Regions from separate parts of the Salinicola sp. JS01 genome, predicted to be linked through region 2. Evidence: predicted binding sites of a transcription regulator. Region 2 holds the regulator's gene; each other region holds the start of a gene.
The links. Region 2 encodes sigma-54, which starts transcription at its own class of promoters, with help from an activator protein. Its sites were predicted from a motif close to TGGCACNNNNNTTGCTNT; they were not measured.
Positions count from the first base shown of each region.

Region 1 (3,247 bases), 140 kb from region 2:
CCGCCGCCGATGCCGTGGTAGCCAATGCCGCGCACAGCAGCAGGCCGAGCAGCAGCGAGTGGCAGATCCGGCGAGCGCACTGGCGGCCTCCGGCGTGGAAATTCATCATCATGATGGAACGCTCATGCTGCGTTACCGTTGGCCCCGCGCCATCCGGTGGACGGCGCGGGCACGTGCTCGGGCGGTGAGCGCCGCGGCATGGCCGCGGCCCGGCACCGCCTCCGATCAGTTGGCCCCTGCACCGTCCTCGCAGACCATGCGCTCGACATCGAGCTTTCCGCAGCGCAGCGGCGCGCGCCAGTCGCTGATCAGGTTCTTCGACGCCGGCAGGTAGTCGGACCAGGCATCACCGGCCACCGTGGTCGGGGTCTGCCACACCACGCTGAACTGACCATCGTCCTGGATCTCGCCGATCATCACCGGCTTGGTGATGTGGTGATTGGGCATCATCGTCGCCGCACCGCCGGAGAGGTTGGGCACGGTCACGCCGATGATCGCGTCCTTGACCGCGTCGACATCGGTGGTACCGGCCGACTCGACCGCCTTGAGCCACATGTTGAAGCCGATGTAATGAGCTTCCATGGGGTCGTTGACCACCGCGTCCTTGTTGCCGGTATAGGCGACCCAGGCGTCGATGAAGTCGTAGTTGGCGTCGCTGTCGACGCTCATGAAGTAGTTCCAGGCGGCCAGATGGCCAACCAGCGGCGCGGTGTCGATGCCGGTCAGCTCCTGCTCGCCGACCGAGAACGCCACGACCGGGATGTCCGAAGCCTTGATCCCCTGATTGGCGAGTTCGTTGTAGAACGGCACGTTGGCATCGCCATTGATGGTCGAGACCACCGCGGTCTTCTTGCCCTGACTGCCGAAATCCTTGACCCGGGAGACGATCGACTGCCAGTCGCTGAAGCCAAACGGGGTGTAGTTGACCATGATGTCGTCGTCTGCGACGCCATGGTCCTTGAGGTAGGCCTCGAGGATCTCGTTGGTGGTGCGCGGATAGACGTAGTCGGTACCCAGCAGCGCCCAGCGCTCGACGCCCTGCCCCATCAGATAGTCGACCGCGGGGATCGCCTGCTGGTTGGGCGCGGCGCCGGTATAGAAGATGTTCTCGGAGGACTCCTGGCCCTCGTACTGCACCGGGTAGAACAGCAGCCCGTCGAGCTCCTCGACCACCGGCAGCACCGCCTTGCGCGAGGCCGAGGTCCAGTTGCCGAAGATGACATCGACGCGCTTGTCACCGGTGAGCATGCTGCGCGCCTGCTCGGCGTAGCGCGACCAGTCGGAGGCCGGGTCCATCACCACCGGCTCCAGTTGGCGCCCGAGCAGCCCGCCGGCCTTGTTCTGCTGATCGATCAGCATCAGCATCTCGTCTTTCAGCGTCGATTCGCTGATCGCCATGGTGCCGGAAAGGGAGTGGAGGATACCGACACGGATCGGGCCATCGTCGGCCGCCAGCAGCGGCGCCGAGAAACCTGCCAGCGTGGTGGTGAACACGGATGTCGCGATCAGTTTGCGTAGGGCTGTTGTTGTCATGAGACGCTCCTGAAGGATCCCTGGTTCGGTGACCGGCGCCGCCGGCGCACCCTGCCCCTACCCTCATGCATTTTCCGTGCCCTTTTTTGCCTCCATGGATTTTTCGTATACAAAAATAGCCTCGAAACGCACCTTCAGCGCGCGCCCGAGCCGCCCGCCCAGCCCCTCATGGCGCTCGACCACTCCCGCTCGTCACACGAATTCCTGAAGCAGGACAGTGTGTTGGCTCCCCCTCAAGACGAGCCGCCAGATGCACCATGATGGAGACAAAAAAAGGCACTCGTATCACGAGCGCCCCAAAAGCGTGCAAACCACTGATCGAAACTCGCTGGCGCCAGCGCGCCAGTTCATCAGAAACGCAGCTCATCCATGGCCATCAACCCCGCCGCCCCTGCTTCGAGCTGGCGTGCGTGGGTCTCGCTGCGCGGCAGCAGGCGCTCGAGGAAGTGCTGCCCCACGATCAGCTTGTCGCGGTAGTCGGCCTCACCCAGCGCACCGCCCTGGTCGAGCCCACGCACCGCCGCGCGAGCCGCCTTCCACCACATCCAGGCGTAGACGCTGAGACCGGTGAGCTGCAGATAGTCGTGGGCCGCCGCGCCGGCCTCGGCCGGATCCTGCGCCGCGCGATCGAGCAGTTGACGGGTCGCCTGTTCCAGCCGCGTTGTGGCAGCCTCGGCAGCGGCATGGAAGGGCCGCAGACGCGTGTCATCGGCGGCGCCGTCCTCCAGGTCAGCGCGCAGGCGCCCCAGCAGACGCTCGACATAGGCGCCGCCGTTACGCACCAGCTTGCGCCCGACCAGGTCCATCGCCTGAATTCCATTGGTGCCTTCATAGATCATGGCGATACGCGCATCGCGCACGAACTGCTCGGCGCCCCACTCGACGCAGTAGCCGCTGCCCCCATAGAGCTGCTGCGCTTCGACCGTGGCTTCGAAACCACGATCGGTCAGGAAGGCCTTGGCTACCGGAGTCAACAGCGCGACCATCTCCTCGGCACCGGCGCGGGTCTCGGCCTCCGGGTGGTAGCGGGCACGGTCGAGCTCGCGGGCAACGAAGGCCGCGAACAGCCGTCCGCCCTCGTTCCAGGCGCGCACGTCCAGCGCCATGCGGCGCACGTCCGGGTGTACCAGGATCGGGTCGGCGGGCTTGTCCGGCGCCGCCGCGCCGCCGGGCGCACGGCTCTGCAGGCGCTCGCGGGCGAAGTCGATCGCGCTCTGATAGGCGATCTCGCCCAGGCCCAGACCCTGCATGCCGATCGACAGCCGCTCGTAGTTCATCATCGTGAACATCGTCGCCAGACCCTGGTGCGGCTCGCCGATCAGCTCCCCCCGCGCCGCCTCGAAGTGCATCACGCAGGTGGCGCTGGCCTTGATCCCCATCTTGTGTTCGAGACCGCCGCAAACCACGCCGTTGGCCTCGCCGACCTGCCCCTCGTCATCGACCACGCGCTTGGGCACCAGAAACAGCGAGATGCCCTTGGCGCCCGGCGGCGCGTCGGGCAGCTTGGCCAGCACCAGGTGAACGATGTTGTCGGTGAGATCGTGCTCGCCGCCGGTGATCCAGATCTTGCTGCCGGTGATGGCGTAGCTGCCGTCATCGTTGGGCGTCGCGCGGGTCTTGATCAGACCCAGATCGGTACCGCAGTGGGGCTCGGTCAAGCACATCGTGCCCAACCATTCGCCGGCGTAGAGCCGCGGCAGATAGCGCGCCCGGG
Region 1 is NZ_CP127244.1:1,195,658-1,198,904, reverse strand. Features, by position in the region: gene urtB (urea ABC transporter permease subunit UrtB) at 1-112, opposite strand, end outside; gene urtA (urea ABC transporter substrate-binding protein) at 226-1,533, opposite strand; gene QO259_RS05365 (acyl-CoA dehydrogenase C-terminal domain-containing protein) at 1,884-3,247, opposite strand, start outside.
Region 1: a site for sigma-54 is predicted at 1,598-1,615, ahead of urtA (urea ABC transporter substrate-binding protein). Genes of this name have one in related genera too.

Region 2 (3,247 bases):
GAAGCCGGCCAACGGCGTCTTGCAGTGCGGGCTGCGCGCGTGCGGAATGGCGACCCCGTTGCCGATGCCGGTACTGCCCAGGCGCTCGCGCCCTATCAGGCGGCTGAACACCTCCTGACTGTCCAGGCTGGGCGTATTCTGGGCGATGAAGGTGCTGAAGAATTCCAGCAGACGCTTTTTGCTGCCCCCCGTCACACCGTAGAGGGTGCGTTCGGGGGGCAGAATGGTTTCCAGAGTGATCATCGGGGAATTAACGGGCGCCTGCGCCTTGCGCGCGGGCCTGTGCCTTCTCTTTGTGTTTGACCAGCTGGCGATCCAGCTTGTCGGTCAGGGCGTCGATCGCGGCATACATGTCGATATCGCTGGCTTCGGCATGTATGTCGCCGCCCGCTGCGTGTAGCGTGCAAGCCGCTTGCTGACGCTCTTTCTCGATGCTCAACGTCACCTGAACGTTGGTGATGTTGTCGTAGTGGCGCTCCAGACGTGCGAGTTTCTCGTCGACGTAGTCCCGCAGGGCGTCGGTCAGTTCGACGTGATGGCCGGTGACGTTCACTTGCATGGCGCGCTCCTGTTGCGGCTTATGTGGCACCTCTGATTGTAACCCTTTTCTCCGCGCTGCAAAGGGATCGCGGGCGATTGATCGCCGCGGGCTGGCGTGAATTCTAAAAGTCCATTCAAGACAGTCGCTTGCGCTCGCTGGAGGCGGGGATGCCCATGGCCTCGCGATACTTGGCCACGGTGCGCCGGGCGACACTGATGTCGGCCTGCGCCAATAGCTCCACCAGCTTGCTGTCGGAGAGCGGCTTGCGCGGCGACTCCTCGCCGATCAGCTTTTTGAGGCGTGCCCGAATCGCGGTGCTGGAGACGCTGTCGCTCTCACCGCGCTGGCCCACCTGGCTGGAGAAGAAGTACTTGAGCTCGAACACCCCGCGCGGGGTGTGGATGAACTTTTGCGTGGTCACCCGCGAAATGGTGGATTCGTGCATGTCGACGCTGGTAGCGATGTCGGCCAGGATCAGCGGTTTCATCGCCTCTTCGCCGCGCTCGAGGAAGTCGACCTGGCGCGCCATGATCTCGCGACCCACTCGCAGCAGGGTGTCGTTGCGGCTGGAGAGGCTCTTCATCAGCCAGCGTGCCTCCTGCAGGTGCTGGCGCAGGAAGGTGTTGTCGTCGCTCTTGTCGGCGCGCCGGATCAGCGCGGCGTAGTCGGGCTGGATGCGCAGCCGCGGCAGTGCCTCGGCATTGAGTTCGATGCGCCAGCCGTCCTGAGTCAGGCGGGCCACCAGGTCGGGAATCACATAGTCCTGCTGGCCGTGGTCGAAGGCCTGGCCGGGGCGCGGGTCGAGGGTGCGAATGGTGGCGACGACGCGCTCGAGTTCGGCGTCGTCGAGGCGCAGGCGGCGCTTGAGCTGGCGTCGGTCGTCGCCGGCCAGCGCCTCCAGGAACTGGCGCACCAGCCGCTTGGCCTGGGGCAGCAGCGGGGTATCAGCGGGCAGGGCGCCGAGCTGCAGTAGCAGGCATTCGCGCAGGTCGCGGGCGCCCACGCCGGTGGGGTCGAACTGCTGCAGCCGCAGCAGCATGCGTTCGACATCGGCGCTGGTGACCGCCCCCGGGTACTGCTCGCGCAGGCCCGCGGTGAGCTCGTCGAGCGTGCCGTCGAGGTAGCCGTCGGCATTGATGGCATCGATCAGGCACTCGCCGATGAGGCGCTCCTGGGCGTCGAATTCGCCCATGGCGAGCTGCCAGTTGAGATGGTCGTGGAGCGTGGTGTCGGCGGCGTTGCGCTCCAGGTCCGGCCATTCGTCGGCGCCGGCCGGGGCGGCGCTGGGGGCGATGTCCTGGTAGGTATCGCTCCACTCGCTGTCGAGGGCGAGCTCCTCGGGGATGTCGCTGGCCCACTCTGCCTCGGGCGTCTCGCTGACCGCCTGCTCGGCGTACTCTTCGTCCAGCTCGAGCATGGGGTTGGTCTCGAGCGCCTGCTGGATCTCCTGGCGCAGATCGAGCGTCGACAGCTGCAGCAGCTGAATCGCCTGCTGCAGCTGTGGCGTCATCGTCAGTTGGGCGCCGACGCGCAGTTGCAGTGAAGGTTTCATGGACATGGCATGGACACGCAAGGGGGCGGCGGTGGCCGCCGGTCGATAGGATGCCCTTACGTTACTGACTGCCTGCGGGGGATGCAACGCTTTGAGCGCTAACTTTATGCAAGAATTATGCCACGGTGCGTTCGGCTTGGGCGTTCGGCGGCTTCGAGAGGGACCAGTCCGCCGCGCTGGCGCAGCGGGCTGGGAAGTGGGGGAGCGACCTTAGGTTCTGTACGAAAAGTCAGCGAGCGAAGGCGAGACAAGGCGAAAAACGGCGAAAACGCGGAGTTTACGGGATGTAAATGAGCATTTTGAGCCGATTTTTAACGCCGTATTGCCGAGCGCAGGTAGTTTTCTTACAAAGCCTAGAGGCGGAACTCGTGCCCCAGATAGACATCCCGCACCCGCTGATTGTCGAGAATCGCTTCCGGGCGCCCCTCGGCGATGATCTGACCGTCGCCGACGATGTAGGCGTTGTCGCAGATATCCAACGTCTCGCGCACGTTGTGATCGGTGATCAGCACGCCGATCTCGCGATCGCGCAGCTGGCGAATGATGTTCTTGATATCGCCCACCGAGATCGGATCGACCCCGGCGAAGGGTTCGTCGAGCAGCACGAAGGCGGGCTCGGTGGCCAGTGCCCGGGCGATCTCCACCCGGCGCCGCTCGCCGCCGGAGAGCGACATGCCCGGATTGTCGCGGATATGGTCGACGTGGAAATCGCCCAGCAGCTGCTCCAGGCGGTCGCGGCGCCCGGCGCGGTCGAGATCCTTGCGCGTCTCCAGGATGGCCATGATGTTGTCGGCGACACTGAGCTTGCGGAAGATCGAGGCCTCCTGCGGCAGATAGCCGATGCCGGCGCGGGCGCGTTCGTGCATCGGCGCGCGGCTCAGATCGCGATCGTCGATGTGCACGCTGCCGGCGTCGGACTTGACCAGGCCCACGATCATGTAGAAGGAGGTGGTCTTGCCGGCACCGTTGGGGCCGAGCAGGCCGACGATGCTGCCCTGGCGCAGGGTCAGGCTGAAGTCATGGACGACTCGACGCCCCTTGTAGCTCTTGGCCAGGTTGGCGGCCGTTAGCGTTTTCATCGCTTTCTTCCTTGCCTCGCGAAAGGGCGCGTCACTGGGTCTGCTGACGTGGCGTGAGCGTCATGCGCACGCGGC
Region 2 is NZ_CP127244.1:1,340,421-1,343,667, forward strand. Features, by position in the region: gene QO259_RS06080 (PTS sugar transporter subunit IIA) at 1-240, opposite strand, end outside; gene hpf (ribosome hibernation-promoting factor, HPF/YfiA family) at 251-559, opposite strand; gene QO259_RS06090 (RNA polymerase factor sigma-54) at 675-2,099, opposite strand; gene lptB (LPS export ABC transporter ATP-binding protein) at 2,447-3,172, opposite strand; gene lptA (lipopolysaccharide transport periplasmic protein LptA) at 3,204-3,247, opposite strand, start outside.

Region 3 (3,247 bases), 480 kb from region 2:
CAGGAAATAGCCGTTGTAGTGCGCGCCCAGCCACCAGCGCAGATTGGCGCCAATGGCGGCGCCGAGGCTGATGGCGGCGATCGAAATCCACATGTATTGCGCTCCTCGTCGATCTCGGCAGACGAGGGGTCTCCTGCGGGCGGGAAGGGCTGAAGCATGACGCCTGCGCAGGACACACCTCGGGTGCGTTGGCAGGCATCATCAGCGGGCTGCGGTTTGCGGCCGGGGCGGCGGGGCCCATGCCGCGGGAGGAATGCCATCTCCCGGTTGCCACTCTAGCCAGCCGTGACGGCCGCGGCAAGTCACGGCTGCACCAGCCACAGGCTACGGTAGGGTCGCAGGATCTCGCGCTCTTCGGGGTGGGGATTCCAGCGCTTGCCATCCTTGAGCACGTCGTACCACTCGCCGTTCGTCAGCGCGTCGATATCCAACGGCTGACGTTTGTCACTGATGTTGTAGATCGCCAGCAGCCGGCGCCCGCTGGCCAGCGGGCCGCGCTCGATGGCGAACAGCCCCGGCCCGGTATCGAGCACGCGCTGCGGCGCCTCGGGATGGAAGCAGGGCTCGCTGGCGCGGATATTGAGCCGGCGCTTGAGCGAGGTGAAGGCTTCGCGGGTGGGCGTGCTGCGGCTGTCGATCAGCTCGTCGAGCTCCTCCTTGACCCAGCGGTGGCGGTTGATCGAACGCAGCCGGCCGCTGCGCTCGACGCCCTCGTGGTCATTGAGCGTCGCCGTCAGCGAGTGCAGATAGACCCCGGGAATGCCTTGCAGCGCGAGCATCAGGTTCTGGCTGCACAGGAAGCGTTCGACCTGCCACGCATCGGCGCCGCGGCGGGTGCCTTTCATGGCGTCGAAGTAGGTGATGTTGATCTCGTAGGGCGAATCGCTGCCGTCAGGGTTGGTCTTCATGCTGACGTAGCCGCCGAAGCGGTGCATCAGCTCTAGCAGCAGCGACACCTCGTGCGGCGGCAGCAGCCCCTCCAGCGCGCGCACCCCGATCCCATCGTGGCTCGCGGTGAAGTTGAAGTAGGTGCAGCCGGCGGGCAGCGGTGGCAGCGCGCTCGCCCACTCGGCCAGCGCAGTGGCGTCGCCGCTGGTCAGCGTGTGCAGCAGCAGCGGCGGCAGCGTGAACTGGTAGATCATATGGGCTTCGTCGGGCGTCGCCGTGTCGTTGGCGGAAGCGTCGTCGCTCCCGGCGGCCGATGCTTCAGCCGGCGTGCTCTCCAGGCCGAAGTAGCTCATGTTCTCGGCGTGGGGCACGTTGGTTTCGGTGATCAGCAGCGTGCCCGGGGCCACGTAATCGAGAATCGCGCGCAGCAGACGCACGATGGCGTGGGTCTGCGGCAGATGGATACAGCGGGTGCCGACCTCCTTCCACAGGTAGGCGATCGCATCGAGGCGGATGATCCGTGCCCCCTGCTGGACATAGAACAGCAGGATGCCGATGAATTCGAGCAGCACGTCCGGATTGGCGAAGTTGAGATCGATCTGATCCTCGGAGAAGGTCGCCCACAGATGGCGCGTGCCGCGTCGGGTCGAGACCGGTACCAGCAGCGGCGAGTTACGCGGGCGTGTGACCTGTGAAAGATCGGTCTGCGGGTCCATCTCGATGAAGTAGTCACGCCCGGGTTGGGTACCTGCCAGATAGTCGGTGAACCACAGCGAGTCGCGCGAGACGTGGTTGATCACCAGATCCACCATCAGGTCGCTGCGCGCGGCCAGACGGCGGATGTCCTGCCAGTCGCCCAGCTTGGGATCGACCTCGCGGTAGTGGATCACCGCGAAACCGTCGTCGCTGCTCCAGGGGAAGAAGGGCAGGATGTGCAGGCCACTGAAGACGCCGTTGAGCCGGGTAGCGAGAAAATCGTCGAGCACGTCCAGCGGCGGGCGCTCGCCGTCGATCAGGCTGTCGCCATAGGTGATCAGAATCTGGTCGCGTTCGCTCCAGGTTGGACGCGGCTGGCGGTCGAGCGCACCTTCATGGTGCGCCAGCAGCGTCGTCAGCCGCCGTAGCACCTCGTCCCGCCGCGGCCCGTAGACTTCTTCGAGCCGGGCGCCGGCGCGGGCGAGAAAGGCGTCTTCGGACAGGGCGGGGTAATTGGCAGCGCGGCTGGGCATGGGGCGGTTCCTGACGTGGCGGCGAAAGGGGAGCTTGACGTTATCCTTGCAGAACTCGGGCCAACAGGGAACGAAACGCGGAAACCGCCGTGTTTCCGGTATCTTGTGCAAACCGTTACACTGCGCGCATAACGCGCCGACGAGTGAACCATCGATGCATTGTCCTTTTTGCGGTACCCACGATACCAAGGTGACCGACTCGCGCCTGGTCGCCGAGGGGGATCAGGTGCGTCGGCGTCGCCAGTGTGCTGCCTGCGGCGAGCGTTTCACCACCTACGAGACCGCCGAGCTGGTGATGCCCCGGGTGATCAAGGCGGACGGCTCGCGCGAGAGTTTCGACGAGCAGAAGATGCGCGCCGGCATGTCGCTGGCTTTGGAAAAGCGTCCGGTCAGCGTCGAGTCGTTCGAGGCGGCGGTGGAGCGTATCCGTCAGCGCCTGCGTGCGCGCGGCGACCGCGAGGTGGAAGCGCGGGAGGTCGGCGAGGAGGTGATGGAGATGCTCAAGCGCCTCGACCACGTGGCCTATATCCGCTTTGCCTCGGTCTATCGCCGCTTTCAGGATCTCGATGAATTCCGTGCCGAGATCGACCGCCTGGCCCAGGAGCCTAAGATACCCGGCGACACCAAGCGCTGATCGCGCTTCCCCGACCCTGCTGGCCGGCGCCGGCCGCCGGCCTTGCCACTGTGTGAGAGATGCCGATGTCCGATGCCCCCCTGGGTAGTACTGCCGTCGATTCCGAAACCTCCGCTTGTGCGGAGGCTCAGGACACGGCCTGGATGAACCGTGCCCTGCGCCTGGCGCAGCGTGGCCACTACACCTGCGATCCCAATCCGCGGGTCGGCTGCGTGATCATCAACGCCGGCGAGCTAGTGGGCGAGGGCTTTCATCGTCGTGCCGGCGAGGCCCACGCCGAAATCAACGCCCTCGCGGCGGCCGGCGAGGCTGCCCGCGGTGCCACCGCTTACGTCACGCTGGAGCCGTGCTCGCACACCGGGCGCACCGGGCCCTGCAGCCAGGCGCTGATCGCCGCCGGCGTGGCGCGGGTGGTGGCGGCGATGGAGGACCCCAACCCGGCGGTCTCCGGGCGCGGCTTCGCCCAGCTGCGTGAGGCCGGTATCGCGGTGGAGGT
Region 3 is NZ_CP127244.1:862,868-866,114, forward strand. Features, by position in the region: gene crcB (fluoride efflux transporter CrcB) at 1-93, opposite strand, end outside; fluoride riboswitch at 186-273, opposite strand; gene QO259_RS03945 (sugar phosphorylase) at 303-2,117, opposite strand; gene nrdR (transcriptional regulator NrdR) at 2,272-2,751, shown strand; gene ribD (bifunctional diaminohydroxyphosphoribosylaminopyrimidine deaminase/5-amino-6-(5-phosphoribosylamino)uracil reductase RibD) at 2,817-3,247, shown strand, end outside.
Region 3: a site for sigma-54 is predicted at 2,163-2,180, ahead of QO259_RS03945 (sugar phosphorylase). Genes of this name have one in related genera too.